2 regions of the Leptolyngbya iicbica LK genome follow, and region 2 is predicted to be linked to the other one. Evidence: predicted binding sites of a transcription regulator. Region 2 holds the regulator's gene; the other holds the start of a gene.
The links. Region 2 encodes HrcA, which represses chaperone genes, less so after heat shock. Its sites were predicted from a motif close to ANTTAGCACTCNNNANTNNNGAGTGCTAANT; they were not measured.

Region 1 (15,914 bases), on a different contig from region 2:
CCGATGATCTCGGCGGCGGTGTAACCAAACAGAGCTTCGGCACCCTGGTTCCAACTGGTGACGATGCCGTTGAGATCAGTACTGAGAATGGCATCGTGCGAAGAGGCCACGATGGTGACGAGTTGTTGGCAACGCTGCATTTCGTCGCGCAGGCGATCGCGACTCTGAGCTAGGGCACTGGTGCGAGCCGCCACGGTGCTTTCGAGCTGAGTTTTGGCGGCTTGCAATTCCGCCATCAACCTCGCCTGATGAATGGCAATGCCGACCTGCACCGCGAGCAGTTGCAGTCCTTCAATTTCAGCTGCTTGCCAAAGTCGGGCTCCCTGGCAGTGGTGGGCAATGAGCAAGCCCCAGAGGGTGTCGGTTTCTAAGATGGGGATGATTAAATTGGCTTTGACGTGAAAGCTGGCCAAAAACTCGGCATGACAGGGAGTGATGTCAGCCTGGGTGATATCGTTCAGGGCAAAGTAGCGGTTGTCTTGATAAGGTTTGAGCCAACTCGCTTGAAAGCACGGATCGTGGATGACGCGATCGAGAATGCTCCATTGTGGATGGGCGACGGTTTCGGTGACCACTTGCCCGCTCCAATCTGGGGCAAACCGATAAATAACGACACGATCGCACCCTAGCAATGGCTGAATCTCGTCCGTTGTCGATTGCAAGATCTCTGCCAGGTCGAGCGATCGCCGAATCCGCAGGGCGACGGCATTAACCAGGTGATCCCAGGCTTGGCAAGCATCTAAAGCGCGATCGCAAGGGTGACGTGCATCCGCCGATAAGCCGCTCGCCTGACAGGGGTTAATCTCAGCCACGCGCACCCTCCCAGTGTTAGCGATCGCAGTTCCTGTGCATAAGAAGTGCGATCGCGCTTTTACAGATAACTACGCACAGATAACTATGCTTAGTAATGCCCAGGGCCCAGCAAAGGCGATGCAGCCGTGTATTAATTCTTCTCTCAATCACCCCTCGCGCTAACGCGGTTAAGGAATGGGAACTTAATTAAGTGTGAACAGCCGTCTCGGCTGTTCAAGCGCAGGCAAAATGCTGCCGAAAAAACTTGGGCTTTATAAAATCCTGATTTCTAAGACTCACCATTGGGTTCAGGTCAATTGTGGGTTTAGCGCTTTAGTAAGACGAAGACGGCGACGGCCAAGACAAAGTAGCCGAATCCTTTTTGCAAATGCCGCCCATCGATACTGCGGGAGAGGTAAACGCCAGCCCCCATGCCGATGCTCGCTGCCAGCGTAAAGGTCAGCATGAGTTGCCAATCTAACGTGACGTAGTTGAGGTATTCCACAAAGCCGATTGCTGATTTAAACGCAATGATCAGCAGCGAGGTGCCGACGGCCTCTTTCATGGGAATGCCGCCTAGCAGCACCAACGCCGGAATAATCAGAAAGCCGCCCCCGACCCCGACAAATCCGGTGACAATGCCCACCACGATGCCTTCTAAGGGAATGAGTAACCATGTTGGCAAGAGGCCGTGATGCTGATGTGGTTCGTGTCGGGCCATGGCCCCGACGCTACTGGGCCGGGGTTTCGCACCACTTTTGCGAATCATAAACAAGCTGGTGACCACCATGACGATGCCAAATGCGACGAGTTGAAAGGTGTCGCTGACCCAGGGCAGCCCGGCAATCTTGGCGCCCAAAAAGGTCCCCATCATCGCGGCTGGGGTAAAGATCATGAAGGTCTTGAAGTTGACATTGCCCCGCTGCCAGTGGGGAATCACGCCCAACAGGCTGACGCAGCCGACGACAAACATGCTCATCGCGATCGCCGACTTGGCTGGCACCCCCAACACATAAACCATGATGGGCACCGCCAATACCGAGCCCCCGCCACCAATCAGTCCCAAACTCAGCCCAATGGCGATCGCCAGCAAATATCCCAATACCAGTGTCATGTTCTCCCCTTGGTGACAATCAGCCGCACCTGGCTTAACAAACTAACAAGTTAAATATCGATACAACTAAGTAGTAATATACTCGCCTTGTGATGGATCCGCAATCGATCGATGTGTGGGCGGAGCGATGGCGCGGGTCGTGGGGGTGGCTTGAATCGGGTGGACTGCCTGGCAGCCAGCGCTGTTGGTCAATTTCTGACTTTTGAACCAGAGCCGTTAAAATTTAGATCCCGACAGCATTGACTGCTGGCCAGACGCAAATAATTTTGAACAGGTAAATGGTGGCTCCCAGTTCCGTTGACTTTTTAGATGAATACGATGTCGTCGTAGTGGGGGGCGGGCATTCCGGTTGTGAGGCGGCCCTTGCTTCGGCTCGGCTGGGCTGTCGCACCTTGCTCATCACTTTGAACCTCGACAAAATTGCGTGGCAGCCCTGTAATCCAGCGGTGGGCGGCCCCGCCAAGTCGCAACTGGCCCACGAGGTGGATGCCCTCGGCGGCGAGATCGGCAAAATGACCGATCGCACCTATCTGCAAAAGCGCATTCTCAACAACTCCCGTGGCCCCGCCGTGTGGGCGCTACGGGCCCAAACCGACAAGCGCGAATACGCCGCCGTGATGAAAGGCATTGTCGAAAATCAGGACAACCTCACCATTCGCGAAGGGATGGTGACGGATTTGGTGCTGGGCGACAACGACGAAGTGATCGGCGTGGAGACTTACTTTGGTGTGGCGTTCAAATGTCGCGCCGTGATTCTCACCACGGGCACTTTTCTCGGCGGCATTATTTGGATTGGCAACAAGTCCATGCCAGCGGGCCGAGCGGGTGAATTTGCGGCCACGGGCCTGACCGAGACACTGAACCAACTCGGATTTGAAACCGATCGCCTGAAAACAGGCACCCCCGCCCGCGTCGATCGCCGCTCCATCAACTTTGACGTGCTGGAACCCCAACCCGGCGACGAAGACGTGCGCTGGTTTAGCTTTGACCCCGACGTGTGGGTCGAGCGCGAGCAGATGCCTTGCCACCTCACCCGCACTACGGCAGAGACCCACCGACTGATTCGCGAAAATCTGCATCTTTCCCCGGTGTATGGCGGTTGGGTCGATGCCAAAGGGCCGCGCTATTGCCCCAGCATCGAAGACAAAATCGTCCGCTTTGCTGATAAAGCTAGTCACCAGATTTTTCTGGAACCGGAAGGGCGCGACATTCCTGAAATCTATGTGCAGGGCTTTTCCACGGGACTGCCCGAAAAGCTGCAACTGGCGATGCTACGCAGTCTGCCCGGATTGGAACATTGCGCCATGCTACGCCCCGCCTATGCGGTGGAATATGACTATTTGCCCGCCACCCAGTGTTATCCCACCATGATGACCAAGCGGGTCGAGGGCTTGTTCTGCGCTGGACAAATCAACGGCACGACGGGCTACGAAGAGGCCGCCGCCCAGGGCATCGTCGCAGGCATCAACGCGGCTCGGCTGGTGAACGGTCAGGAGATGATCGTCTTGCCGCGAGAGGGGAGCTACATCGGCACCCTGCTCGATGACCTCTGCACGAAGGAACTGCGGGAACCGTATCGGATGCTCACGTCGCGATCGGAGTATCGGTTATTGCTGCGATCGGACAATGCCGATCAGCGCCTGACGCCCCTAGGCCGCGAGATTGGGCTGATTGGCGATCGCCGCTGGCAACTCTTCCAAAGCAAGCAGGCCAACATTCAGGCCGAAAAAGCTCGCCTCGCGAAAGAGCGCGTCAAGGAGCACGACGACATCGGTCAACGCATCGCCGCCGACACCGGCCAACGCATCAAAGGTTCCATTACCCTGGCGGATTTGCTGCGTCGCCCCGGCTTCCACTATCCCCAGTTGGAAAGCTACGGCCTGGGTCGCGCTGACCTGGCTCGTGAGGAAAAAGAAGGCGCGGAAATCGACATCAAATATTCCGGCTACATTCACCGCCAGCAGGCACAAATCGAGCAGGTGAGCAAAAACGCCAACCGCAAACTGCCGGAAGCGTTGGACTATCACACCATCGATACCCTCTCGAAAGAAGCGCGGGAACGACTCAGCAAAGTGCGGCCCCTGACCGTTGGCCAAGCTTCCCGCATTGGCGGCGTCAACCCGGCTGATATCAATGCCCTGTTGGTATATCTGGAAATTCAAGCGCGGCGGCAGGGGATGAGTGAGGGGCAAGTAGCGATCGCTCCCTAACTTTGCTCCGAAAATAAACTCGTCAGGGGACGGGTCCCTTTGAGAACAAGGACAATACTGCCAGGGTCAGAACCCAGGGACCCGTCCCCTAGCACCTCAGGGATATCTCCGGTTTTCATCGTTTGGAGTGTCGCGCCCGCGTCATGGGCCGTTGCCCCATTATCACCAAGATGAACGCGATCAATTCCTCACCATCTTCCTGCTGGACGCAGTGGAGGCAGAACTCGGTTTGCGATCGCTGCTTACACAGCAGTCATCGCGATCGCACCTTCACGAGCACCCCTAAACGTCCCGACTGCTCAATCTCTCCGCGCCGTTTAAGCTTCCAGGCTCTAAGATTTTTCTCTGGTGATGCCCCACCGTAAGCGGTCGATTGCCGTCTCATCATCATTGGTTTCAAAGGAAACGAAGCCGAACTCTTGTAAGAAAATCAGCTCTTCTGGAATGGCATGAACACCGGGTAGCAGAACTGGAATGACTCGAATTTCGCGGCTTACACACTGAGAAATAAAGGCTCGCTGTTCTACGTTTTGCCAGGGACCGAGCCCTGTAGGACCGATGAAAATGGCAGCGGTTTTGGTCTGTTGGATGATTTTCTGGATCTCGTCTTGAAACAGTGTGCCGGGGGCAATGTCTTCTTCGTCGAGCCAAGGTTGCAGGCCCGTTTTTTTGAGCTGTTGATACACCTGCCGCACAAAGGGCTTGTCTTGGCTGTTGTGGGCGAGAAAGACATCGTAAAACTGATTGGCTGGATAGTACTCGGTGTGTTGTTGCTTGAGGCGATCGAACTTATCTTGGGTGGCTTGCTTCTCCAGACCGGGCAGTAGCTCGGCCTGCTCATAGCGATCGCGCAAATCGGCAAAGAGCTCGCCCGTGGGAATGACGGCGGTGAGGCTACGGATCGGCACGTCTAGGGCGCTTTTTTCGCAGGTGACGTCGGTGCGGCCTTTGGCAAGGAAGCGATCAAGGGTTTGCAGGCGAAAGTAGTGGGGCTCGCGATCCTCCAAGCAATCTTCGCAGTTGCAGGGAATTTTTTTGCTGACCTTGATCTTTTCAAAGGAGTCGTTGATCTGGTCGAGTTCGTTGGCGACGATGCTGAGCAGTTCTTTGCTGTGGAGGCCGGAGATGCAGAGGCGGATTTCGCCTTTGTAGGGGCGATAGGTTTCGATGACTTCGGCGCGGGCGCGACCGTTGGTGAGCACCACGCCGCTGCGCCAGACGAGCTGTTGCTGCTCAATCCAGCGGTAAAGGCGAACGATGAGCTGGGTGAGAATGCCCTTGGGCATGAACTCGTATTCGTAGCGCAGGGTGAGGGCGTTGGTGGCCTCCCAGTCGTAGGGGGGCGGCTCGAAGTCGAGCAGTTGGGGGGCGATGTAGGCGTCGGGCAGGCCGGGGATGGGGTAACAGAGGTTGAAGTTTTCCATCAGCTGTAGTAGCTCGTCCCCGAGGTTGGCGTAGTTGGCTTCGGCCCAGATGGTTTCGGCATCGGTGCGGGTAAAGAGCCCTTTGGCGGCGGCGACAGTGTCGTTTTTGACGATGGCGTAGACGGCGTTGGTAGCCCACTCGGGGCGTAGGATGACGAGGTGTTTGAGGACGCGGTCTTTTTGAAAGTGCAGACAGATACCGAGCTGGTGCAGAAAATCGCTGATGCGCAGCATTTCGGTGCGATCGGTGACGCCGTTGCGATCGCAGAGGGCAAAGTAGTCGTGCTGGGACATGAAATCGCGATCGTCCTGTTCCAGCGCTTCGCGAATCTGGCTCCAGGTCTTGGGCCAAGGCATACCGACGAAATCGAGACGGGTGACGTAATACTGAATGGCGGTTTTGATGGCGTCGAGACCGCGACCGTCTTGCAGGTTGGTTGGCAGAAACTCCTGGATGTACTGGAAGTCGCCCCGGAGTTGTTTTTCGTTGACGTTACAGGGACGGTTGCCCTTCTCGTTTTTGATCATGAGTACCGGACTGTCGCCGCCGAATAGCTCAATGGAATTGAGCCAGTAGGGAAAGTCGGTATTTTCTTTGCGGGTGTCGGCGACGAGAGCGTAGAGGGAGCGCTCGGTGAGAAAGAACTGATGGGTTTGGTGGTAGATTTCTTGACCGCCAAAGTCCCAGATATTGACGCGAAAATCTTGCCCATCGTCTAAAGGGAAGCGCCACTGAATCACGTCAATACCGTGGGTGGAGTCTTCGTCAGGATTGAGTTTGTAATTGGGATCTTGAATCTTTTTAGCCAGGGAGGTTTTACCCGCCCCCCCTTCGCCAACAATCAGGAACTTGGCTTCGTAGAGGCGATCAGTCTCACTAGGGTCTTGGATGGCGAAGTAGAAGTCGAAGATGGCCTGCGGCTGAGATGATTGAATTAGAATTTCGGGCGGAATCGGTAGCGGATTACCGCTGAGGTAGAGCCTTAATAAATTTTGCAGTTGGCCGAGTTCGGGGGGCAGGCTGCTCAGTTGGTTCGAGCGGAGGTCGAGCCATGATAAATTTTGCAGTTGGCCGAGTTCGGGGGGCAGGCTGCTCAGTGGGTTCTCGCGGAGGTCGAGCAGAGATAAATTTTGCAGTTGGCCGAGTTCGGGGGGCAGGCTGCTCAGTTGGTTCGAGCTGAGGTAGAGCACAGATAAATTTTGCAGTTGGCCGAGTTCGGGGGGCAGGCTGCTCAGTGGGTTCGAGCGGAGATCGAGCGTTAATAAATTTTGCAGTTGGCCGAGTTCGGGGGGCAGGCTGCTCAGTTGGTTCGAGCGGAGGTCGAGCGCAGATAAATTTTGCAGTTGGCCGAGTTCGGGGGGCAGGCTGCTCAGTTGGTTCTCGCGGAGGTCAAGTTTTGTCGCCCCTTCGGCGGCAGCTTTCTCAATGATCTGCAGTAGCTCGTCTTGGGTCATGGGCAGGGGGGAGTGGGTGGGTGTGAGGGTATGAGGGTAGCAGGGTGGGTGGAGGTAGTGAGGTAAGTGCAGGGGCGAGGCATTTTGTGAACAACGGGGTTCCTCAATCCTATCGGTGACTGCCGAAATGCCTCGCCCGTACCGTAGATAGCAGGCGGGAATCGTTCAGCAGCAAACGGGAATCATTCATCGGCACACGGGAAGTATTCAGCAGCACGCGGGAATCATTCAGGGTCGGGTGGGAAGTATTCGGGGTCAGGCGGAAGCTTTCCAGCGGCAAGCGGGAATCTTTGGGAGTCGGGCGGGAATCGTTCGACGGTGGGCGGGAAGAATCCAGAGTCGGGCGGGAATTGCTTAGCGCAGGTGGCATCGTTCAGCAGCAGGCGGGAACGGTTTAGAATTGGGCAGGAAGAATCCAGAGTCGAGCAGGAACGGTTGAGCGGCACGTACGTGGCGGATGTCGTCAATCATCCTTCGTCGGCGCTGCCCATCCGCCGCTTCCGTATATATTTCTATCGCATCTCCCTGAGCCTGAGGCATTGTTGACTACAGCGGGCACTCTGGATCCGTAAAATTTCCAGGGAGCATCCCATGAATCACAGCTACAGCATCGACGGTCTGCTGCACGACGCCCAGGTCGCCATTGACAACGCCCTCACCAACCCCGAAATTCTCGACGCCCTCAGCCTCTTTGGCTACACCGCCGATCACCTCCAACAGGGCAAAGCCCTCTACACCACCGCCCTCACCGCCCAAACCACCCAACAGCTCGAAGCGGGCGAGCAAAAATCCGCCACCGCTGAGCTAGAGGCCAACCGCGCCATCGCCCACGCCACCTACATCCGCTGCGTCAAAATCGCCCGCGTCGCCTTTAAGCGCGATGCGGGCATTGCCACCCAACTCGACCTCAACGGCGAGCGCAAACGTAACCTGGCCGGGTGGCTAGCCCAGGTCAACCAGTTTTACATCAACGCCCTGGCCAATCCCGCCGTGCTCGCAGGCTTAGGCAACTTTGGCATCACCCCTGACAAGCTCCAGGCCGGACTCGCCGAAGTCAAAGCCGTCGAAGCTAGCAACCTCACCCAAGAAAAAGAAAAAGGCGAAGCCCAAGCCGCCACCCAAACCCGCGATCAGGCCTTAGACGCCCTGCAAGACTGGCTGAGCGATTATCTCGCGATCGCCAAAGTCGCCCTCGAAGACAATCCGCAACTGCTGGAGTCCCTCGGCGTATTGCAGCGAGCCTGAACCGCGATCGCGCCGTAACTGCCTGTTTTATTGGGAGAGGAAACGATCAACCTCCCTGCGGTTCAAAAATCCGCCGCTGAAGGGGCTGTGAGCGTGAATAGAGGGTTTCTAGCCAAGTAGAGAGAAGAAGTCAGTTAGGCAGCAATATCGCTTTACGAAAAAAAGGGGAGTGGCCCATGACCACTCCCCTCTTTTATTGCGCTAGCTCAGCGATCGCTAGCAGGTATGCTTTGCGCCTTACCGTCAGAGCTAGACTCCGGCTGGCATGTTATTGACACTGTCAGATGATGAAGTGCTGCCTTGCAATGCTTCACCTTCGACGAAGGAGCGAAGCATCCAAGCAGTTTCTTCATAACTTTCCATCAGGCCAGTCAAAAAGTCTGCGGTGCCTTCATCGTTGTAGCGCTCAGAGCACTGGGCAATGTAATCACGCAAGTTGCGCACGATGTGCTCGTAATCTGTGTAGAGCCGAGTCACCATTTCATTGGCGTTAGGCAAATCATTAGGATGCTCTTTGATCGAGGCATACCGTAAAAATCCTTCAACCGTTCCGAGGGGATATCCACCTAACGCTCGGATGCGCTCAGCAATATCGTCGGCATGGAGAGACAACGCTTCGTACTGCTCTTGCCACAACTCATGCAACGTACGGAACTGCGGACCAACGACATCCCAGTGATACTTACGAGTTTTGACCAACAACAGATACACATCTGCCAGATTGCGGTTCAGCAACTCGATAACGCTGCATCGCTGTTCTTCAGTCAGTCCTATGTTGATGGGTCGCATAGACCTCCTTTCGTTTCGACACTTCTATCGAACCAATTTTGCGGCGAACTTACATCCCCTGATGGGGTGAACTGGCCTCATTCGGACGATAGAAGCACAGCGACCCTGGTGTCTGGCTACCGAACCAGCCCAGTGCGTAGAGCGCGGACGGCGGCCTGAGTGCGATCGCTGGCGCTGAGCTTATTGAGAATGTTGCAGACGTGGGTCTTGACCGTACCGACGGTGATATACAGCTCTTCGGCAATTTTGGCGTTGCTGTAACCCGCCACAATGAGTTCCAACACTTCCAACTCGCGCTCTGTTAGGGGGGCGCTTTCGAGGACTTGAGTGTAGTCGTCGCCAGCCTGCGTAATGTCCCCCGTGGCGGCAATGGGTGCCATCCGCTTGGCTTGACTGAGCACAATGCGAGCGATCGCCGGATCGATCCACACCTGGCCCTCGTGGGTGAGCCGGATGGCTTCTACCAACTGCTTGATATCAACATCTTTAACGCTGTAAGAGTCGGCCCCTGCTGCAAACGCCGCCATGACCGATTCTTCGGTGTCATGCATCGTCAGCATTAGCACTTTGGTCGCTGCTGACTGACTGGGATCTTCGGCGTCCTTAAATTTGCGAGTGACTTCAACCCCGTCTAAATCGGGCAGCCCGATGTCCACAATGGCAACATCCGGTTGTAATTGATTGAGCAACCGCAAGCCTTCTTGCCCTGTGGCAGCTTCGCCGATGACCGTAATTCCTGAATGCTGCTTGAGCGCTGCCTTCAGGCCCATTCGAGTGAGGTCGTGGTCTTCGATAATAATGATGCGAATATCGTTCATCAGAAATGATTGATTAGTGAACTGAGTCGGAAGAACATCCCGTTTGCCCGCGATACTGAAAGTCGTCATTGACTGCCGCTAGCCGCCATCGGCGAAAAACAGATGATCATCTCAACTGGGACGGGTACCAAGGCACCACCAAGGCGATGCTTGCGAGGTCACAGAGGGGCCGTGAGCATTGCTCTATTCTGCCATTTGGCACGACTCCATTACTGTCTCAAACTCCTGATGGATACGGCTTCTCTCCCAGGTGGGAAATTGCTTCCATCCTCAGATAGAGATTTGGGCCGCTTTTTAGATTTGCGTTGACTGTAGGGCGACGCTGCTTTGGCCTAATCCGTTGCCTCGTCAGCGGCTGGGGTTGGACACGTCGAGTCGATCTCGACGGTATTGGCAGAGCGGCGGGCGATCGCGGCCACACAGTCCTCGTCTTCCAGGTCATCCGTGGCGATCGCATCCGTCTCATCAGCTAACGGATCTTCGTCTTCGTTATCGTCCTCTGGTGTGAGATTGGCCACATTTTCAAAGCTGCCGCTTTCAATCGTGAGACCGCCCGCTCGCGGCAACCCCTCATTAGCACCCGGGCCTTCGGATGCTTCGGGTAATGGCACAAACGGCTGATTTTGGAAGGAGGTGACCAGGGTGGCATCGCCTTGCCCTCGTAAAATCGCGCCAATGGTGCCGCTGGCCTCATTTGGAAATGTGCCCGGCGGAAACAGTGTCGTGAAGCCAGTGAAGTTGGCTACAGGCACCAGCGGATTGATGTCAATCGTGTGGTCGTCATTGGGACCCGACACAAACTGTAGGTTGGGGAATGCGCCGGAGCCGGTAATGGTGATATTGCCATCACTAAAGTTTCTCGCGGCTGAGCCCCCATGACGAATCACGATGTTGCCCGGTTGGCCCCCGCCAGGATTCACCCCAATGCTGGTGGGAAAAGTGATGAACACTTGATCGGCGGTATCCACCAGTCCGGCATCAATGAGCGGTTGTGGATTGCCCCGCATGAGAAAGTCAATTAAGTCCGCATCGTCGGTGGAATTGAGGGTAATGCGCACAAAAGAGTCAAAAGTGTCGCGAGCTTGAAAGCGGCGGGCAGCATCAATTTCTAAACCGCCGCCGCCCGCTGTGATGGTGTCAACAATAATGTCGCCACTGGTGGCGGTGAGTTCTACTCGACTGTCGTTGAGAAAGCCGCCCCCCGCTTGAATGCGACCCGTTTGGATTTGGCTGCCGGTGAGGGTGATATCGCCGCTACCATCAGTCGGGCCGCCCAACGCATTGCCCAAGGTATTGATGGTGCGGGTCGCGATCGCCCCAGTTGCATTCAGCGTGACGTTGCCGCCAAAACTCCCCGTTTCTGACGTATCGAGAGTGCCAACGTTGATGGTCGCCGCACTGATGGTGAGATTGCGCCGGGGGGCCACGATCGCATCATTGGGATCCACAAATCGAAATTCGTTACCCGCTTCAAAGGTGATTGCTCCGGGCGTAACGGGATCGGTATTGAACGTTAGGGCATCATCGGCTAAATCATTGAGGGTGATGTTGTTGGTGGCCCGCAGGGTGACATTGACATTGCCAGCGGTGTTTTCCAGCTCTGATTCATAAATAATGGTGGGTGTGGCGGCGGCAGCCAACACGTTGAGCGGACTGAGATTGAGGGGATCGACATCGGGCGTATCGTCGCCGTCGCCATTGCCGTCAAGAATCGTGATGTTCGTCGGATCGAGCAGTAGCGTCCCGGCTTGGCCGTGGGGCGCGATCGCGCTCACCGTCCCGCGATAGATCAGCGTCTCCGCGCCCGAAACTTCGACAAAGCCGCCATTGCCTGAGTTTTGGCCCCCATTGGCGCTGATGTCGCCGTAAAACGCCGTGGTGCCATCGGCCCAGAGAATGACTTGGCCGCCGTCGCCACTGATGCCAGCATCAGCGGTGATTTGGCTCTCGGCATCGACATAGGTCAGGGTGGCACCGGGCAAGGTGGGTTGGCCCTGATAGTCGCCGCCAATGCGCACGGTGCCGCCGTTCGTTGCACCGGAGGCATTCACGGTGGCGTCCAACAAGGCGATGCGATCGCCCACCACTGCGACATCGCCCCCCTGACGGCCAGCAACATCGAGGGTGCCGCTGGCGATCGCATTCCCCGCCGTTGGCGTCACGACAGTGCCATCGTTGGTTAACGCGACGGTGCCGTCGGGCTGCACGGTCAAGCCCGTGGCCAGGTCAGCAGGGGCGCCCGTGAGCAGGGCCGCTAAGGTTAGGGGCGTCATGGCACCACTCTCAGCGATCGCGTCCGGCGGCAGCGGCATAATCTCCAGATTTAGCACCATGTCTGGATGGCTGATGCGCACGACCCCGGTCTCGGGGATCGCGGTGATCGTGATTTCCCCTCCTGGTGCCGTCAGCGACCCGGTGGAAATGACTTGTCCCCCAATGAGGGCGATCGCTTCCCCAGGGTTGACGGCCAAGTCAGCGGCATTGGCGATCGCCCCGGCGTCATCCACCGCAAACACAAACCCCGTGGGCATACCAGTGATCTGACTAAAGTCATCACTGCCCAATACATTAAATAACGCGCCATCGAACAGCACACCACTGGCCGTTGTGGCCGCAAACGACCCGTTGAGATCGAGCTGGGCATGAGGGCCAAACAAAATGCCAGCGGGATTGATGAGATATAAATCAGCTCCCCCACCCGACACACGCAATAGCCCATCAATGTATGAGGGGTTGCCGCTGACGACACTTCCCAAAATAGAATGCACCTCGGGCTGCGCGAGAAAGGTCGCAATTTGCCCCTGCGATAAGCCCAACTGCTCAAACGCATGGAACAGGGCTTGCCCATCGGCTGAGCGGACACCGCCCATAATGGTGAACTCTGACCCGGTTTGTTGCACTTGGGTGGGGGTGCCTGCCTGGGGGACCACTGGGCTGGCCTGGGCCGCCTGCCAGGTCAGCAGGCCACTCTGGGAGCTACAGGCAAGCACCGCTAACCATCGCCAAAATTTCATCATGGCTCACCAAAAGAGAGGACATTGATACCCATTGCCTACACCCTGAGCGAGCTCAGTTCGGGAACCCGCACTCACTGCGCAGTTGTAGATGGCCCCCGCAAAGCTCTAAATTGGCACTCGGAGCGTGAGAGTGCTAATCCGCAAAGACCCGATTCAGTCAGTCTTTGTTCTAGGCAAGCACAAATTCACCTCAGTGTTAGCGATTCTGGAGAATTTGTAATGGCAGCTATTACTTTGAGTGCGTCCAGCGTGACTCCCCTGGGCGATCGCGTTTTGGTTAAGGTCAGCGCTTCTGAAGAGACTACCGCCGGCGGCATCCTTTTGCCCGACACGGCTAAAGAAAAGCCTCAAGTCGGTGAAATCACCGCTGTTGGCCCTGGCAAGCGTAACGAAGACGGTAGCCGTCAGGCCCCTGAAGTAAAGCCCGGTGACAAGGTGCTTTATTCCAAGTACGCAGGCACTGACATCAAGTTAGGTGGCGACGAGTACGTTTTGCTTTCGGAAAAGGACATCCTGGCATCTTTGGGTTAGGGACTAGGGAATTAGGGACTAGGTGTTAGGTAGTGGGTAATCGGTGACGGGCGATCGCGGTCCCCAGACCCCAAACCCCAAGTCTGCAACCTCAGACCTAACCCCCAAACCCCAGACCTATCTGCTCGCTTCCAAACTTTCATTTACTCACATCTCCTCGCAGGAAAGGATTACAACTCATGGCAAAGCGCATTATTTATAACGAAGACGCCCGCCGCGCCCTCGAGAAAGGCATGGACATGCTGGCTGAGGCCGTCGGCGTGACTCTTGGCCCCAAAGGCCGCAACGTCGTGTTGGAAAAGAAGTTTGGTGCACCTCAAATCGTCAATGACGGGGTCACCATCGCAAAAGAAATCGAACTGGAAGACAACGTTGAGAACACTGGCGTTTCTTTGATTCGTCAGGCCGCTTCCAAAACTAACGACGCCGCTGGTGACGGTACCACCACGGCTACCGTCTTGGCTCACGCCATGGTGAAAGAAGGTCTGCGCAACGTGGCGGCTGGGGCGAATGCGATCGCTCTGAAGCGCGGTGTTGAGAAGGCCACTGCTTACCTGATTGACGAAATCGCTAAGCTGGCGAATCCGGTTAAGGATTCCAGCGCCATCAGCCAAGTCGGTACTATCTCGGCTGGTAACGATGAAGAAGTCGGGGCCATGATTGCCGAAGCCATGGACAAGGTGGGCCGCGAAGGCGTCATCTCCTTGGAAGAAGGCAAGTCCATGACGACCGAGCTGGAAGTCACCGAAGGGATGCGCTTCGACAAAGGCTACATCTCTCCCTACTTCGCCACCGACACTGAGCGTATGGAAGCCGTCCTCGACGAGCCTTACATTCTGCTCACCGACAAGAAGATCACCCTGATCCAAGACTTGGTGCCCGTCCTTGAGCAGGTGGCTCGTGCGGGCAAGCCCTTGATGATCATCGCTGAAGACATCGAGAAGGAAGCCCTGGCTACCCTTGTGGTCAACCGTCTGCGCGGTGTGCTGAACGTGGCTGCTGTGAAAGCGCCTGGCTTTGGCGATCGCCGTAAGGCCATGCTCGAAGATATGGCTGTCCTCACTGGCGGTCAAGTCATCAGCGAAGACACTGGTCTCAAGCTAGAGAGCGCCAAGCTCGACATGCTGGGTCAAGCCCGTCGCATCACCATCACCAAAGACAACACCACCCTCGTCGCCGAAGGTAACGAAGCGGCAGTGAAGGCGCGTTGTGAGCAGATCCGCCGTCAAATCGAAGAAACTGATTCTTCCTATGACAAAGAGAAGCTGCAAGAGCGCTTAGCCAAGCTCTCCGGTGGTGTCGCAGTCATCAAAGTGGGTGCAGCGACCGAAACCGAAATGAAGGATCGCAAACTGCGTCTAGAAGATGCCATCAACGCGACTAAAGCAGCGGTGGAAGAAGGCATCGTTCCCGGTGGCGGTACGACTTTGGCTCACCTCGCTCCTCAGTTGGAAGCTTGGTCTGCCAGCAACCTTACTGGTGAAGAACTGATCGGTGCGCAAATCGTGACTCGTGCCCTGACCGCGCCCCTGAAGCGCATCGCTGAGAATGCTGGCCAGAATGGTGCAGTCATCGCCGAGCGCGTCAAAGAGAAAGAGTTCAACGTGGGCTACAACGCCTCTAATGGTGAGTTTGTAGACATGATTGCAGCCGGTATCGTTGACCCTGCTAAGGTGACTCGTTCGGCGCTGCAAAATGCGGCTTCCATCGCGGGCATGGTGCTCACCACCGAGTGCATCGTGGTTGATAAGCCTGAGAAAGATGGTGCTGGTGCTGGCGCTGGCGCTGGCATGGGCGGCGACTTCGACTACTAGGTCGATGATTTTGCCTCAGCAGGTTAATTAACCTTGCCTAAACCGCTGCTCTCGTTGAAGAGAGCGGCGGTTTTTTCATGCTGTCCATCCATCACGCCTCTATGTTTCTCCAACGATCCCAAGGGGACGAGTCCCTTGCATCGTTTTCTCAGTACCGTTAGCACCAACAGAGGGGACCCGTCCCCTGAGTGACGGCTTGATCACGTCACTTATCCAGCAGCAATGCAACAGGCAACTCTAGGGTGCATCTACCCGATCATCTTTTCACCCTGCCACCATTGCTTAGGGTTCATCCTGCTGTCGCTGCCGTAGGCGAATGTCTTGCCAGGTGTTGCCGACGCCTTTGACGATGCCGCGCCCGATGAGGCCAATACCGCGCCCAATGACTTCGGTAAGCACAAAGACCACGGTGCTGCCAGCTAGGGAAATGGCGGCTCTGACGCGGGGGGCGATCGCATCCCTCGCCTCCAGCGCAAAGGTCAGCGCATATTTCAAACCCGAGAGGGATTCCAACTCTGTTTGGCGGGGGGCGTAAATCGTATGGGTTTGCAGCCCATTGGGGGTCATCGCAAAGAGCCGATACTCGCTTTCAAACATGGCTTTGGGCTCATTGACCAATTCGTCCCAGCGGTAACGCCACGACAGCTCATTACGAAAGCGGGTAATGTCGCGGGTGGAAATGATGCGGCGCTGATAGAGGCTGCG
Region 2 (15,914 bases):
ACCTCAATTCTTCTTTGGAAATATTCATACCTGACCGATCGATCTTCTTTGTATACATTCAGCATACAAACTTTAGACAGGGGAAGATTCGGTCTTAAGATATCCTCATTTTAGTGAGGGTATCTGCATGAGTGTATCTGAATGCAGCGACGACTGAACCAATCACGAGAGGACATCATCACTGGGTACCACTACGGCCTTGCTTCGCTCAATGTGAGAACGAGTCAGCGATGAAAAACAATGGCTCTGAAAGCGAAAAAGCCGCCAATCAGAGTCAGGATAAAGAGGTTTTGCTTCAAGCTCTTTAATTGTGAAATGATTTGTTCGGCTTGGGCTGAAGTGATTCCTGAGGGCAGCTCGGTTGATTGGGGAGTCGACACTGATGACGCTGAGCGAGCCTTCTGCGCTGGCTCTTGAAGCACATCATGGTTGTCAGGAGTGCTGGCTGTATTGTTGGAGTCTGCTTGAGTCATCGTTTCTCCTAGCTGATGTGACAAAGCTCGTTAGGGGGTGATTTGTGCCAAATGTTTGCGGTGTGTAGCGATCGCGGATAAGGAAACTAGAGTAATCGGTCACTTAGGTCAGGTATGAACTGAACCTAACACACAGCCCATCCACATTCGGCATCAAAGCGCTAAAACGCCTGCTGATTCAAGAATTTATTGTCGAATCAATATAGCTTATGTACCTTTTCTAAGGTGGCAACAAACAATGTATACAATAACAATATCGTCTGCAATAATGTCATTGCATGGAGATGTTTCACTGGCAAGGCAATGACATTATAAAGATGTAAGAGAGTTTTCGAGTCAGATGTTACGATGACCGAGCTAAATCAAGAGATTTGTTAGTCTGAAATCGACGGCATTCAGTGGGAGGAATTTACTGTATAGTCGTCCTATCCCTGAAATCTGGATTGATGACTCAGGTTTGGTACGCACGAGGTGTGTTCATATACTCTTTCCCATCTAAAGAAAGGTGCCAAAATTCATCTGGCCCGGTTTCTTATAAGGATCTAGGAGTGATGCTGCTAGTGCTGAGGTAAGGTCCAATACCAAAACTCGGTTTTGACTCTAGATGAGGTTTATTGTCACTGTTGATTTAGTCCTACTGCTGGGTTAATTCTAAATTGTCTAGGTTGAGGATTCTTGCAGAGATTCAACAAGGCTTTATCAATTGTTGGTCTCTATTGCTTTGAATCCAATTACAGCTGAACCACAACTTTCAGGTTGACAGATGACTAGGCAACTTAGGTTTGAGTTATGTTTTCACCTTTCGGAGGTTTTTGTGCTGAAAATTAAGTCTCAATTTTCCAAACAACTTGTCCGCGTGGCGTTGATTAGTGTGTTAGTGCTTGGACTTGGATTGTTAGGTAATCCTTCACGTGCGTTGGCTTCTAGTAAGGTTGCTACTCCTGAAGCGTTAAATTTAGCAATCAACGAAGCGGCTCAAGAGTTTGTTGAGTCTATCTTGGATGACTACGGCGATATTTTGGAGAGCTCTTTTGATACAGCTTACGATCCCTTTAAGACGGCAGTAAAAAGCCTCTCTAAACAAATTAGCAAGGCTGAAAAATCGGCTCAGAAGGCAGGGGAAGAGGCAACAACACCTACGTTAATGATTCCAGAGGGGGCGTTTCAATCAGCGGTTGATGCTTTCTCAACTTTGCAAGAAACTACTGCCGGATTTAAGGCTCAGTTAGAGTCGGCCCCTGAAGTAGTTCAAGCTCTGATTGACGAGCAAGTTGGCGCTAAAATGGATGCGCTTGATCAGGCGATCGCAGAAGTTTCAACTGTTGTCGATCAGCTTGCGGCAGATGTTGCCGGTTTAGATGCGGCTGATCCCTCGGCAACGGCTACTTTCAATGAGCATGCAACTGCGTTGACCCAGTCAATCCAGGCTGTGGATTTGGCGATTGATGGGTTTGATAGCTAGGTTTGCAAAGCTTTGATAAATAGACTTGAGGATGTGGCTTGGATTACAGGCCACATTTTTTTAGACTATTTGTTGAAATAAGTGAACGATCTCCTCGGGTAAATGGCTGATTTCTAACCAGAGTTGTCGAGGGCTAATATTAAACACAAACTGCAACAAGAGCACGATCGCGACGATCGCTAAAATCGTCTTTGCTTCTTTATTCAACAGCCGGAACATTAACCGGGAAATTAATAGAACAATTGCGATCTCTCCTGTGAGAGTAACCGTTTGCGCATCAATAGCTTGGGCGATCATATCCATCAACAAAACCTTCAAACCTCTTGAAACACCAACATCATGGTGAGTAATCCAGCGCAGATGATACCTAAACCCGTTAAATCGACCGAGAAGGTCGATTGACGATAGGCTGGATAAAGCCAAAAACTCATCATTCGCGTAATGAACGGCATGACACCAATTGAGAGCAAAGACGAAGTTGCTAAAGTTGCCAAAAGTGTCACTGCCGCAGGGGACCAGTTGCTCAAAAATGACTCCGGCCAGAATGCCAGTCTTAGCATGATTAAGGGATACAGTCCCAGCACGACGGCTAAAATCTGTTTCCACACGGGTGGGCCGAGATGACTTTTCTCACCACTAGATGCTCGCCGAGAAAACCATCCTTCTAGACCTGTAGTAAAAGACTTAAATCGATAAGCCCGAAATACTTTTTGCCCTTGCTCAGTTAAGTGCTTGCGCTCTTTGGAATCGACCCAGTCTTGTAAATTTTCAGGGGAGTCAAAATGGATAATAGTGTATCGCTTGACAACATCATTTTCACAGACTAACGAAGGACATTGATCTAATCGGATGAAGCCAGGTTGGCGACTCGCTAATCTCTGTAACTCCCATTGCCAACGGTCAAATGCAGCTATCGCTGAGTTGGGAACTATATGCTCAACCACCAAACTGCTGTAAAAAACATGGCTGTCTGGATGATTTTTTGCTGTACTTGACACGCGATGACCTCATAATTTGAATGACTCTCGCTCTCAGACTCAAGCTCTGGTGATCAGAAAAGTGCGTGGGCAAATGTTTGAGAGCAATCGCTATTTCTGGATGCCGATTAGACCTCGCCTGCTAGATTTGACAGAACAGCCAGGGAGAATCAAATAGAAAATCCTTGGCTAAAGCAAGATAATTCAGAAGCGGATGAAGGAATGGGCAAACTTCTGCAGGACGATATTAGTCATCGCTCCCTGTGATGTTCTCCATTTCCGCTTCTGCTTGTTCCATTCCGGCTTTGATCTTGTCCATAATCTCTTCTGACGAGGGCATGAATTTATCTCTCATTTCAACGCCGGTTTTGATCTTGTCCTTGACGGCTTCGGGAACTGATGCCCCTTCGGGAATCTTGGACTCAATTTTGTCAATGATTTCTTCGGAAGAGGGCATAAAAACCTCTTTCTTCTTCAGAAAAAGCTCTTTCTTCTCCATCGCTGACAGGGTTGAAAAGGCGTCTCTTTGAGGGATTGTGTTGATCACGGACTTGATTTCTCGCTTCTGTTCAGGCGTTAACATGAGCGATCGAAAAGTCTTACGAAAGCTCTCGCCTTCCAACATATTGGCCTCAAACATTTCCTGCTGCAGGGGCGTCAAGATTTCCACAAGCTGAGGTATGACATCTGATTTGAGCTGCTTTAAGCTTTGCGTCTCATTGACTGACGATGAATGGCCAAACAAGCTAAATCCCAAAGTCGTACTCATCGGAGCAATGCTACTGGCATGAACTGGACTAAGCGCTCCGAACGCAGCACTTAGGATCAATAAGCCAGACAAAATTGAGACTAAAAAGCGGTTGAGTTTCATGGTGTTTGGTTTACCCTTTCACGCAATGGCAAAAAACTGTTTTACGACGCTGACGGCTGAGTATAGTGGTGAACATAAGCCGCGATCGCTAATACTGAGATGATGATGGTTGGAAAAACCAGTGTCCACCATGACTCTGAGACAAAGATTAAAAATGCAGCGGCTACCCCACCTATAGCAAAACCAATAATTACTGGAAGATAGCGACTAATGCGCTCCCAAGACTCGGCAGCCTCCTGTTTAGCCACTTCTCCGGAGTCAAATTTAGCTCCGATAAGCTGTACTAAATCGATGGTCAGCTGGGTCGTATTTCCCGTCATAACGGTAGTCGGAATATAGCTTTTGAATACTCGTGCCTCCTTCATCAACGTATTCTGAATGGCCATAGCCACAACCCCCGACATGCCGATAGGAAAGATGTATTCTTCCTGAACATCTAGAATCAAAGCAGGTGTAAGGGTGGCGCTGATAATTAGAAAAATCGTAAGGGCAACTGCTTCTGCCGTGAGCAATACGGCAAAGACTGGCCATTGGCGACGACGAGCAAACCTAGCTAATAGTGAAGTTAAAGCGACTGACAACATAAATACAGGAATCATCAACAGGCGCGTGAGGGTCGATTCTTCTTCTTGATCGACGAAGGAAGCGCCTGCCAGAGCAATGTTTCCGGTGACGTGAGCCGTAAAAATGCCAAATAGGATAATGAAAGCTGACGTATCGATGAAGCCAGCGACTAAACTCAGCAAAAATCCTGCAGGGCGATCGCCCACCAGATAACCACTGATGCTAAAGATCCTGTGGGGCTTTGAAATTGACGTCATTTCGCCAGTCAAAAATTCAGTTCTCCTATCAATCTTGGGGCTGCGATGACAGCGGGTGCAGGGCCACGGTTATCGAGCTAACTCGATCTGCCAGACAGTTGCATTTGTATTTAAGCTACTAACTAAAAAGCGGTGTTTACCAAAAAGTCGAGCAGTTGAATGTTAATCAAAATTCAACATTCAGCCATGCAAATGCGATTAACATACCTTTCTTGCCCTGATTGGCTAGAACAGCGGCATAGCCATATCTATATGAATCTAATCTCAACTAATCCAGTGAAATCTGTACCTAAAACTACAAATTAAGCTGCAAACTCCCTCACAGGCACCGAACATTTCCCAAGGCTGAGCAGCATTCTTAGCTCCATTAATGTCAATGCATACCAATTGTATACATTGAATTAGCACTGTGAATTCAGATTTTCTACTTTACAATGTTATATGCCGCTGACTTTTGCGACAGATTTTATGGGCAAGCTTTTTAGCAAGATTTATTGGGCACTGCGGCAAGAGATTTTGTCCGGCCAACTCTCCCCTGGGGAAAATTTGATCGAACAAGGGTTAGCCGATCGCTTTGCGGTGAGTCGCACTCCCATTCGGGAAGCTGTTCGCCAGCTGCAGCAGGAAGGGTTGATCGATGCTGATCCGCGTGGCGGCATTCGAGTGGCGGTGATTACAGTGGCAGATGCCATTCATCTATACGACTGTCGCCTGGGGTTAGAGCAAGTGGCGGCCATGGGGGCCTGCGAAAACGCGACCCCGCAGCAGTTGGATGAATTGCAGCGCTGTTTGCTAGAGGCACAGTTCTCTAATCTCCCTCAAGCTGAAGCGTCAGCGGCGGAATTAGAAAACCGCTTACAGATTGATCGCAGCTTTCATTGCCTGATTGCAGAAAGTTCAGGTAATCCCTGGCTGACTCAACTGCTCAGCCAAATTTTGAACAAAATGTCACTTCTAGGTAGCCGTGTCACCCATCACAATCCAGCCGCGTTAGAGATTTGGGCCGAGCACGAGCGAGTAGTTGAAGCAATTTTGGAGCGAGATGCTTCAGCGGCTTCGATCGCCATGCGTGACCACTTAGTGGCGAGTAAGGCACGCGTTGTTCAAGAACTCCAGGGATTACAGTCTAACGTTGCTTTAAACAGTCTCAAGATTATCTGACGTTAACGATATGTCATCCCTCAATCGGTTTGCTCCCCAGGTTTTAAAAAGGAGTCACACAACTCTGGGCTACGTGAAATGCGAGACAATTCTTAATTAATTTGGAGATTTGAGAGAGTTACTTAGGTTTTAGTGTTTTGCATTTAGATGTCGATCGCGGATATCTCAATGCATTGCTTCTTTGTTAGTAAATTGAGAATGTGTAACGTTAAATACCGATTCGCTAAGGACTTTATTTTAGTTTGTATACAATCTTGGTCGCCTTAGCTAAAAACACTTTCAGAGATTCTTATTGACTTTGTTTTGGTGGAATTTGTCTGCGTGAGAGTGGTTGTTTAGCCTCAGGCCATCGTGGGCGTTGAGCCACATTTGTTGTTAGCTACGCACCTTAAATTTAGATTTTGGAAAAGTTTGGCTTATGACTAATCCCGAAGCCGCTCCAGACCAGATGATGTTGTCCGAAGAGGATACATCTCTGGAAAGCGCTCCCACTGGAGTTGATTTGATTTACGGGCTAGAAGATCGTCCTCCCCTGCGGGAAACGCTATTCGCTGCGGTGCAACACGTTTTTGCCTGTTTTGTCGGTATTATCACACCTGCTCTGATTATTTCTGGGGCGCTAGGGTTGGATCCTGCTGATGGGGCTTATCTCGTCAGCATGTCGCTATTTGTCTCTGGCGTCGCTACGTTCATTCAGGCTAAGAAGATTGGCCCTATCGGGTCTGGTTTGCTCAGCATTCAGGGTACGAGCTTTGCCTTTATTGGCCCGATTATTGCAGCGGGTGTGGCGGTGACGGGGGCCGGTGGTACGCCGCAGTCTGCACTCGGTACCATTTTTGGGCTGTGCTTTCTGGGGTCATTTGTGGAGATGATTCTCAGCCGATTTATTCAGTTTGCCAGCAAAATCATCACGCCACTAGTCACCGGCATTGTCGTTACACTCATTGGTTTGACGTTAGTTAATGTTGGTCTTACCAGTATGGGTGGGGGCTTTGCCGCGCGCGAAGCGGGCACCTTTGGCAGCCCTGCCTACCTGGGACTGTCGCTGTTGGTATTGGCCATCATTGTGATTCTAAACAACGTCGGTGGTGCATTTTTGCGCATGTCGTCGGTTGCGATCGCGCTAGTTGTGGGCTACATCATCGCGATTCCGATGGGGTTGGTGAATTTCAGCAACCTCGCCAATTTGGGTGGAATTAATGTTCCAATTCCCTTCAAATATGGGTTTGGATTCAACTTTTCGGCGTTCATTCCGTTCATCTTTCTGTACCTCATCACCACCATTGAGTCGACTGGTGACTTGACGGCAACGTCGCTGTTGACGGGGCAGCCAATCACCGGGCCAAAGTATATGAAGCGGATTAAAGGCGGTATTTTGGGCGATGGGGTTAACTCGGCGATCGCAGCAGTTTTCAACACGTTTCCCAACACCACTTTCAGCCAAAACAACGGGGTAATTCAGTTAACGGGGGTTGGCAGCCGCTATGTGGGGCTATTTATTGCCGGTATTTTCGTGATCCTCGGCATTGTCCCAATTGTGGCCGGTGTGTTTCAGACCATTCCGCAGCCGGTCTTAGGCGGGGCCACCATCATTATGTTTGGCTCGGTGGCGGTCGCTGGCATCAAAATTTTGTCGTCGGTCAATTTAGACAAACGGGCCTCGATTATTTTGGCGACTTCTTTGGGCTTAGGACTAGGCGTCAGCGTTGTGCCCGACATTTTGGAACAGATGCCGCCTTTAGTGAAAAGCATCTTTTCATCGGGTATCAGTACAGGCGGTTTAACGGCACTGGTGCTGAATATGGTGCTACCGGGTCGCCGCATTTAGGGCCTCTCGTTCATCGACACATCGGATAGCTCACGATAGCTTCAGGTTTACACATCACCTGGAGCTTTTTTGTGTGGCTGATTTGAGGAGAGTCCCAACTAGCGGTTGAGTGAGCGCGATCGCCCATAACGGCTCCCCGGTTTTATTCCATGAGTAAGTTTAATGGAATCGCTGAAACCTAGTTTTGGTAATCCTTTTTAAGATTGTCTATCGTAGATGTATCGAAGGAAAACGATTCATCTCAGGCGGTAGATACGATGCAAGTCACGACCAGTAACCTTTCCCCAGTAGGCTTTGTGCAACTGGCCCATAGCCTATTTTTGGGCCGCACTCTAGCCGATACCTACGGCTTTGGCACGGTGACGGCTGACTATCTGCGGGTTCCTCAGCAGAACTGGACACTCGATCAACTGTTGCTGCTGTCTAGTGCCCGGTCGAGCACCACTCTCGCTTAAAGATCGCAATTTGTTTTCGCTGCGTTTAAAAAAGGAGTTAATCAAATGAAACCGACTAGCAATCACGCATCTCATCGCAATCTGACCGATGCTGCTCGCCGATTGAATTTAGGCAGAGCCCTGGAAGAAGCTTATGGAGCAGGCGTTATGGGGACTGACACCCGGCAAGCTCCGTCCAGAGCCGGGTGGACGGTCGCCCAATTGGTGGCAATGTCTGAAGCCAAGTCGTTGTATAACTAATCGCTGTCTGGTAGCCCGATCTGAGGAAGCGGGGTTTCGGGCGAGATCGCGGCTGGTGGAGTAAATTGAGATCGCAAAATATCCAGCAAAGCATAGACCGCTGGTGTCAGCAGGGCATCGGCTAAGACCGCAACGCCGATGGTGCGCATTAACGGTGTCGGCAGAGAATATACCTGTACCGTTGGCGGAATCGGCTCTGCTGACAGTCGAGGCAAAATCGTGCCCCCTAATCCCTGGGCCACTAAGCTGACGGTGGCCGCATCCGTCTCAATTTCGTTGACCACGTTGAGCCAGTAGCCGAGCCCGTTAATGTGTTCGTACACTGGGCGCATCATCACATAATCAACTGGCGGCATGATTAACGGCTGTTGTGTCAGTTCTTCCCAAGTCAGAGGGGCGCTCTTGAGCTGGGTGTCTGGCGGCAACAACACAACGTATTCATCCTGCAGCAATTCCCAGGTTTGCAAGCCCTGACCGGCAGGCAGCGTCACGATACTAATATCGGCGCGACCTTCTTTGAGGGCCTGCTTGGCCTGTTGATCGTCGTCATGTTCATTCAGGTTGATGATAATGCCCGGAAATCGCTGATGCAGCTGTTTGATGCTGCTGGGTAAGACGTGGGTGGCCACGCTGCGAAAGGTGGCCACTCGCACTTTGCCGTGCTCGACCCCTTTCGCGATCGCCGCCTCGCGCAAAATGGCCTCAGTGCTATTTAAAATGCTGTGGGCATGGGCCAGAATGCGATCGCCCACAGGCGTCAACGTCGCCCCATGCCGCCCCCGAGAAAAAATAATGACGCCCAGCGTCTCTTCCAAAGTAGAAATGGCATGACTCACTGCCGATTGCGAAATACCTAATGCCAGGGCCGCCTCACTAAAGCTGCTCGTCTTTGCCACCGCTGCCACAATTTCGAGTTGCGTGAGCTTAACTTGGTTGTGCGGCAGCTTTTTCATCACTCACTCGAGAAACCGTGGAACTTTAGGGATATACGGAGCAATCATTTGCCCGTCGTTGCGACCAGAAGAGTCAGGCTTCCGTTCCCTGCCCTCTACTGAGAATGTTTGAGCGCTGATAGCAACCGCTTCTGCAAGGGATGTCTGACCAAGACAGCGTCCAACAAGGTGGCAATGTCTATGCCTGTTGTCGCCCAAACAGCCAGTCGGATTAAGGATTTAAGCCAGCCAACTCAAGGTTTGAGCAGGCCAACTCAAGCGTTTTGATGCTCGGTGACGACAAGATGCTTCTCATAAAAAAACACCTTAGCCAGCTTGTATCCCTCTTTTGAGAGATTATCTAAAGACGCCAAATCCGGTAAGTGACATGGCGGCGCTGAGAATTACAAGACCCAAGACATTGAACGATCACGTTGCTTTGGCTGAACAATCACAGAAGCTGGTTAGAGTAAGCCGCAAGTTTCCCAAAATTCAGCATATTCTAGAGCGGTTTTTCAATATCCTCTGGAGGAGTCGTCATGGCTGTTTTAGCAGCCGGATTTGGGTATTCTCCCTCAACATAGGTGTATACGCCGTAGCTGGCGAGACCAAATAGCATGACCCCCATAATGGCCCCGCTACTGAGGCAGAGTTTGCGCACGGCTTTGGAGGCCCGTGCCGCAATGGGATAGTCGCCCCGGCGATAAGCTGGTTTGACTTGGGCGGCTAATACGAGAGCCAGCACCCCAAATGGCGGAAACAGTAAGAGTGTGGTTGCTACGGCATCGCGCCAATGGGGAGAAGGACAGGGGGCTTTGTCATAAATGCCGTAGGTTTGATCCCATTCCGATAGAGAGGAGTCGCCAGCCTTAGCAAGGAGTCGAAATCGCCGCACCTCTGGTAGTTGTAGCTCGACCAGGCGATCGCGTAAAACATTGGGCAATTGAAAATAATTGACCGGAGTGCCCACCGGACGGTGCAAAGTCAGGGTGAGCTGAGTTCCTTGCTGTTCTGCAGCGATCGTTAACCCAGCAGGCAGTAAATCTTGAAATTGGTCTTGCAGATTCAACGAATCGACCTGAGTTTGAGTCTGCACTAATAGTTGTTGGGCTTCGCTCAACCGTAAATCATTGCATAAGGCGATTTCCCAATCTTTAACTGCACCAGCTTGATCCCCCAGTTGGTTTCTGACTTTGCCCCGGTGCAAATAGGCTTCAGCCAATAGCGGATTTTGAGCGATAGCCACGTTAAAGTCTTCTAAGGCAGCTTGGTATTGGCCTTTCTGGGCCATGACCAGGCCCCGGTTGTAGCGCACAGTGCCATCGCTGGGATTTAACTTTAATGAGGTGGCCCAGTCGGTCAGCGCCCCGGTTTCGTCACCGAGTTGATAGCGTACTAAGCCGCGATGGCCGTATGCGGTAGCTTGGTTGGGGGCAATCGCGATCGCCTGATCAAAATCAGTCAGCGCCTCGGCATAGCGCTCTTGCTGTAGGTAAAGCAACCCGCGCCGTACAAAAATCTGGGTTGGCTGCGGATGATAACTAAGAGCTGCCGTCAGCGATTGGACCGCCGCCGGATAGTTGCCTTTTTGGGCAAAGTTTAGGCCCCGTCGCAGCAGATATCGTCCCTGTTGCTGTTGTGCCCAAGAATGCAAGAATCGTGACATGATTTTCGGCCTCGCTGGACAGTTCCATAATGCCCACTTCCCAACGTGACAAACTTATTCCGTAACGACAACGACAACTTGTAATTGTATTAAGCGGCGCTCTATCACAGAGCACTAACTCGACATTGCGGTTGCTGAGGCGATCGCCGCTACGAGAGAATACTTTCAACTAAATCAATGGGTTGTGTGAGGGTAACGAGATGAACCGATTGATGCCAGCGACCATCATCCTCAGTTGGGGGATAAGCATTGCGATATCGTTATTCTCGCCGCCTGCATTTGCGCGCTCGTGCCGGGCAACCCCGCCAGCGATCGCGAGCCCCGACCTACAGACCTTCAGCGTCGATGCGTTGGGGGTGACCCTAGAGATTCCCCGCAATTACCGCTCGATGTTGCGGAGCAGTGGTCACATTACGTTTCACGACCCCCATAGTTTTAGCTTTATTCAGTGTTTAGCCCGCACAGGGGAATATGGGGCCGTTCCTCCGTATGTCGCTTTAGAAGTGCATCCGGCGATCGACCCTACCCAGTCCTTGGTGGATTTGCTGCGCGAACGGCGGCCCTGGTTAGATTATTACAATCCCGAGTATGTGGCTTCTACGTTCGCTGGGCAGCCCGCCGTGCGTTATGTCTACTTCAATGAAATCTATCGACTAGAAATCGCAAACCTGACCTTTCTCAGCCAGGATGGCCGCACCTTATTGACCCTGACAGGACCCACCGATCATCCCATCATGGTGAATGTGCTGAATGCGCCCGCTACGAATTTGTCAGACTTACAGCTTCCACAGCAACGGTGATGTTCTAAACCGTAGCAGTCTGTCAGCTGACCGAGTTGCCCCAATCAACCTGATGCCTGGCCTCAGCTATGCAGCTAGTGTCCGGCGTTAAAAGCATCGGTCAGATAAGCTGCTGCCGCCTCAACCGCCGCGATCGCATTTTCGTACATCATGCGAGTGGGGCCCAAAATGCTCACACTGCCGATGGGCAAGGTGTTTTGGCAATAAGTTGAAGAGACCAATGCACAGCCCTGCATCGGTTCGAGCGGATTTTCCGAGCCGATGAGGACGCGCACCCGACGACCAGAGTTATCTTCCGCATCCGTCTCAAAGACTAAGGGCCAGATCTGGGCCTGTTCTTCTTCTAACAGCTGGACGATCGCTTGCACCTGTTGCGCTTCCGAAAATTCTGGCTGCCGCAGTACTTCCCCGAGCCCACTCATGACGAATTGGGTGCTTTCCATCGCTTTTTGATTGCGTTGGGCCAGCAAAGCCATGGCCTCGGTCAGAGTGTCGGCATATCGCTGAAACTCGCGGTTGAGCTGACCCCAGTCTAACTCCGCAATCTTATGGAGCGGACATCCGACTAGATGCGCGGTGAGAAAATTTGAGAGAATCCTTGATTCCCGCTCTAGTGCTTCAACCTGGGCGGATGTGTCAACCTGATCGCCCGGTAGCTGAATCACCATTGACTGAGTTTCGAGCGAATCTAGCACCACCGACATTAATAATTGAGTCGGCCCCAGCAGCACAATTTGGACATGACGAATTCTGGCATTTTGCTTGGTGGGCACGGTAATGAGGGTCAGATAGCCGCTGACCGTTGACAAAATCTGTGCGGCTCCTCTCAGCAGCGCCTCTAAGCTCCAGCCATCCCACTTGAGCGTTGCTGAGAGCTGGGTATCAATGGTTTGGGCAACTCCCTCGGCGGGATGAATCAGATTGTCAACATACAGTCGATAGCCAAAGTCTGAGGGTACTCGCCCAGCCGAAGTGTGGGGTTGGAATAGCAGCCCGGCTTTTTCCAACATGCTCATTGCCTGCCGTACCGTAGCGGGGCTCACTTTCAGGCCATACTCTTGAACCAGCGCTTTAGAGCCGACGGGCTCTGCCGTCGAGACATACTGACGCACAGTCGCCCAGAGTACCTGCTGCTGACGCGTGTTTAAGATGACAGGGTCTAGCATGCAATGATTAGGTTGCTTTCAAAGAATTTAAAGATTGCATTCAACCTTAGCAGATTGATTCGCCGTTGGGGGCAACAGCAGTAACCGCACAGTCATGATTGGGGCTGAGTGCTTCACATTTTTGACTAGGAACGGCAACTACTCCGGCAAGTTGCGCGGCGGCAGACCATCGCCCTTATAAAACTTTTGCTCTAACTTGCCGAGCCACAGCCAGAGGGCTCCGGCTGCAATGGGCAGCGCGGTGAGCGATATTCCCAAGGTGAGGGAGAAGGTTCCTTGTAGGGCAATGCTCAAAGGAAGGGCAGACCAGATGAGCGCACTAAAGATGAGGGCGGCTTGACGCAGTTTCTGGATGTTGGCCAGCGCGGGACGACAGCTACCGCAATGTTGAGTGTGAGAATGGTAGCGATCGAGCAGGTCTAGTTTTGACCACTCCGCCGGGAGCGCTTGCCTGGGAAATGGATCAGCGCTAAAGTCGCGGATCCACTGGCGAAAGACCATTACATAGCGATCGGCTGGAGTTGGCAAATAACAGGCTTGAGCGTAAGACTTATTCCCAGCTTTCTCCAACATTCGTTCTTGAATGTGCAAAAAGATTTGGTCATCTTCTAGCACGCGATTGTTGCCGATGTGGCTGTACCAACGCGGCGTCAGTTTGATGAAGAAGCTGGGTAATTTGGACGAAAACTTGAAGGGGAATCGAGCAAACAGACGACACTCGCCTTTACGTGTCGGCACGGCATAGACAACTGTCAGCGTGCGCCCAAATTGCTTTGAAGTCAGGTCGTGATACATCAGCGAAGGCGCCACAAAGGTGGTGTGTTGCGTTCCCAACTTGCCTTTCCGCGGCCCCTCCGGCCAAATGCCGGTGAATCCTTGCTTGCCCGCGGTCAAAACCTCCATTTCCATGGGCGCGGCGTTCTCCCGTTTGCCGACCGTTTTGTGATGGGTATAGGGGATATGGCTGGCGTCCAAGACGTTTTCGAGCAGGGTCAGGGCGTCATAGGGCAAATCGCGAAAGGTGTTGAGCAATACCCAACCATCGGGATCTTCCTCAAGGGGATCAATGCCAGGCACTGCGACCTTTTCGGCGTTTTCAGCTTTGCCCGGATATACGAAGAGCAACCCCTGATGCGTTGTCGTTGGCAAGGACTTGGCACAAGCCCGATTAGAGCGTTGGGCCTCAAGCTCGGGGGCCGCTTGGGGAATGTGTTCGCAGGTGCCATTTCCAGCAAAGGCCCAGCCATGATAAGGACATTCCAGTAAGCCAGCTTCATTCACTCGTCCCTCAGACAAAGGGGCCAAGCGATGGGGACATTGGTCGACGAAGACGCGCCAATTATCAGCGTTGGGATCCCACCAGATGACCAGGTCTTGCTCTAGCAGGGTGAAGCGAGTCGGACGGGTTTTGTCCAGATCTTCGACATAGTGGACGGGATACCAAGCTTCGGCCCAGTCAAAGTGCTCTGCGTCTGGCCCGCCAGCCGGTAGGGTCGTAGGAATCTGGTCGGGCTTAGCTGCGTCTTGGGTAACCGTCATAGTTTTGAGAAATCACAGTGGTGCTTTTTCTATTGTGTTACATATCTTCACTGACTGACAGCTCAATTGTCCTTGGCAGATGTTGCCAGTTGGATCAGTCCCAGTGATGTTGACGAGCCTCATTGACCATCCATTGTGCTTCTTCGAGAGAGATGCGGTAACGAGTGCTCAATAGCTGGGGGATTCGATCACAGGCTCGGTTGGGATTGAGATCGGGCTGCTGACCATAGGACGGCAAAGCCACATGACACAACAGCGGTGAAGGTTGAGTTTCTAGCTGGAACGGTTCCAGATTGAGTACATCGCGCAAATTGGTGAAAAATAGCAACGCATTGCTGAGATTGGTGTCGCTAAAATTGGCTCGGCTGAGCAGCGTGCAGTTGAGATCAGCCTCGCTGAGATTGGCCTGTCGAAAGTCCGCGCCGCTCAGGTTGGCATAGCGACAGTCTGCACCACTCAGATTGGCGTAGCGCAATGAGGCATCGCTCAGATTGGTGCCGTTGAGATTGGCACTAATCAGGTCGGCCCCATTCAGGTTGGCCCGGCTGAGATTGGCTCCACAAAGGTCAGCGCCATTGAGGTCGGCCCCATTCAGGTTGGCACCACTCAGATCCGCGCCGCAGAGATCGGCCCCATTTAGATTCGCACCACTCAGATTCGCGCCGCAGAGATCGGCTCCACTTAGATTCGCACCACAGAAGTCCGCTTCGCTCAGGTTGACGATCGCATCGTTTTCCGCCGCCAAACGGTACTTAAACAGCAGGGAAAGTCCACCAATGACTGCCGCGATCGCCCCGATATGGCTGACTGGTGTGGTGTGATAGGGCTGTATCGGGGTGACGGTTTCGTGCTCAGTGGGACGAGCCGACTCGCTGGGTAATTTGCGCTCGGGGAGCTGCCACAGCGACCACATTACGACCATGGCAACTGGTGTGGCGATCGCTCCCACAATCCAAGTTATATATGGTTTTGGCTGAGATTGCGGCTGCTTGAATCTTTTCCACATGCCTGAGCCCCGGTCAGTACGAGCTCATTATTGCTTCCCTCAATTGACGCCTCACGAATACTTAATGCCTGCTTAAACACTAACGGCATGGACTTTATAGTCCGCAATGATGCCGTTTCAGTGTGCCCCTAAAAGGTTGGCCCAGCATTCGCGGCGAGCCATTGAGTTCCCCTAAAATCCAGGTGGCAACTATTTCAACTCTAAGGAGAACCACCGTCAGGCAAAGCTTCGCTTAAGCGTCTTCGGAGGCTTCTGCCTCAAGGCTGGGACTGCTGCTGGTGGGAGCTACTGACTCGGTGGTCGAGGGGGAATCGGGGACGGCGGTTGAACTAGGGGCCGGAGGTGGCTCGGGAGCGGGTGATTTGGCCTGATGGGTTTCAGCCTTGGGTTTCTGTGGCTTGGGAGCGGGCGGCTCAGCATCAATTCCGAGTTGCTTTTTCGCTTGGTATAGTAGCGTCCCTGCCCCGGTGCCCACTGCCGACAGCGCCGACTGGCCGATTTCTGTTGCCGACTTAGA

Region 1: groES (co-chaperone GroES) is a predicted target of HrcA. The motif match lies at 12,973-13,003, and genes of this name have one in related genera.

What each region holds. Positions count from the first base shown of each region.
Region 1 is NZ_QVFV01000001.1:1,611,798-1,627,711, reverse strand. It holds gene DYY88_RS06830 (PAS domain S-box protein) at 1-812, opposite strand, end outside; gene DYY88_RS06825 (sulfite exporter TauE/SafE family protein) at 1,118-1,906, opposite strand; gene mnmG (tRNA uridine-5-carboxymethylaminomethyl(34) synthesis enzyme MnmG) at 2,185-4,116, shown strand; gene DYY88_RS24015 (hypothetical protein) at 4,244-4,402, shown strand; gene DYY88_RS06815 (COR domain-containing protein) at 4,449-6,995, opposite strand; gene DYY88_RS06810 (hypothetical protein) at 7,105-7,365, opposite strand; gene DYY88_RS06805 (PQLLE family protein) at 7,587-8,240, shown strand; gene DYY88_RS06800 (Dps family protein) at 8,490-9,029, opposite strand; gene DYY88_RS06795 (response regulator) at 9,146-9,916, opposite strand; gene DYY88_RS06790 (two-partner secretion domain-containing protein) at 10,180-12,864, opposite strand; gene groES (co-chaperone GroES) at 13,084-13,395, shown strand; gene groL (chaperonin GroEL) at 13,575-15,209, shown strand; gene DYY88_RS06775 (DUF3685 domain-containing protein) at 15,492-15,914, opposite strand, start outside.
Region 2 is NZ_QVFV01000005.1:19,871-35,784, forward strand. It holds gene DYY88_RS17635 (putative antibiotic biosynthesis monooxygenase) at 1-28, opposite strand, end outside; gene DYY88_RS17640 (hypothetical protein) at 1,288-1,935, shown strand; gene DYY88_RS25175 (hypothetical protein) at 1,996-2,238, opposite strand; gene DYY88_RS25180 (hypothetical protein) at 2,250-2,495, opposite strand; gene DYY88_RS17650 (hypothetical protein) at 3,160-3,783, opposite strand; gene DYY88_RS17655 (YoaK family protein) at 3,825-4,616, opposite strand; gene DYY88_RS17660 (GntR family transcriptional regulator) at 5,073-5,765, shown strand; gene DYY88_RS17665 (uracil-xanthine permease family protein) at 6,184-7,593, shown strand; gene DYY88_RS17670 (hypothetical protein) at 7,851-8,048, shown strand; gene DYY88_RS17675 (hypothetical protein) at 8,094-8,288, shown strand; gene DYY88_RS17680 (LysR family transcriptional regulator) at 8,285-9,241, opposite strand; gene DYY88_RS17685 (tetratricopeptide repeat protein) at 9,723-10,886, opposite strand; gene DYY88_RS17690 (hypothetical protein) at 11,087-11,686, shown strand; gene hrcA (heat-inducible transcriptional repressor HrcA) at 11,761-12,852, opposite strand; gene DYY88_RS17700 (aromatic ring-hydroxylating dioxygenase subunit alpha) at 12,991-14,391, opposite strand; gene DYY88_RS17705 (pentapeptide repeat-containing protein) at 14,486-15,313, opposite strand; gene DYY88_RS17710 (hypothetical protein) at 15,630-15,914, opposite strand, start outside.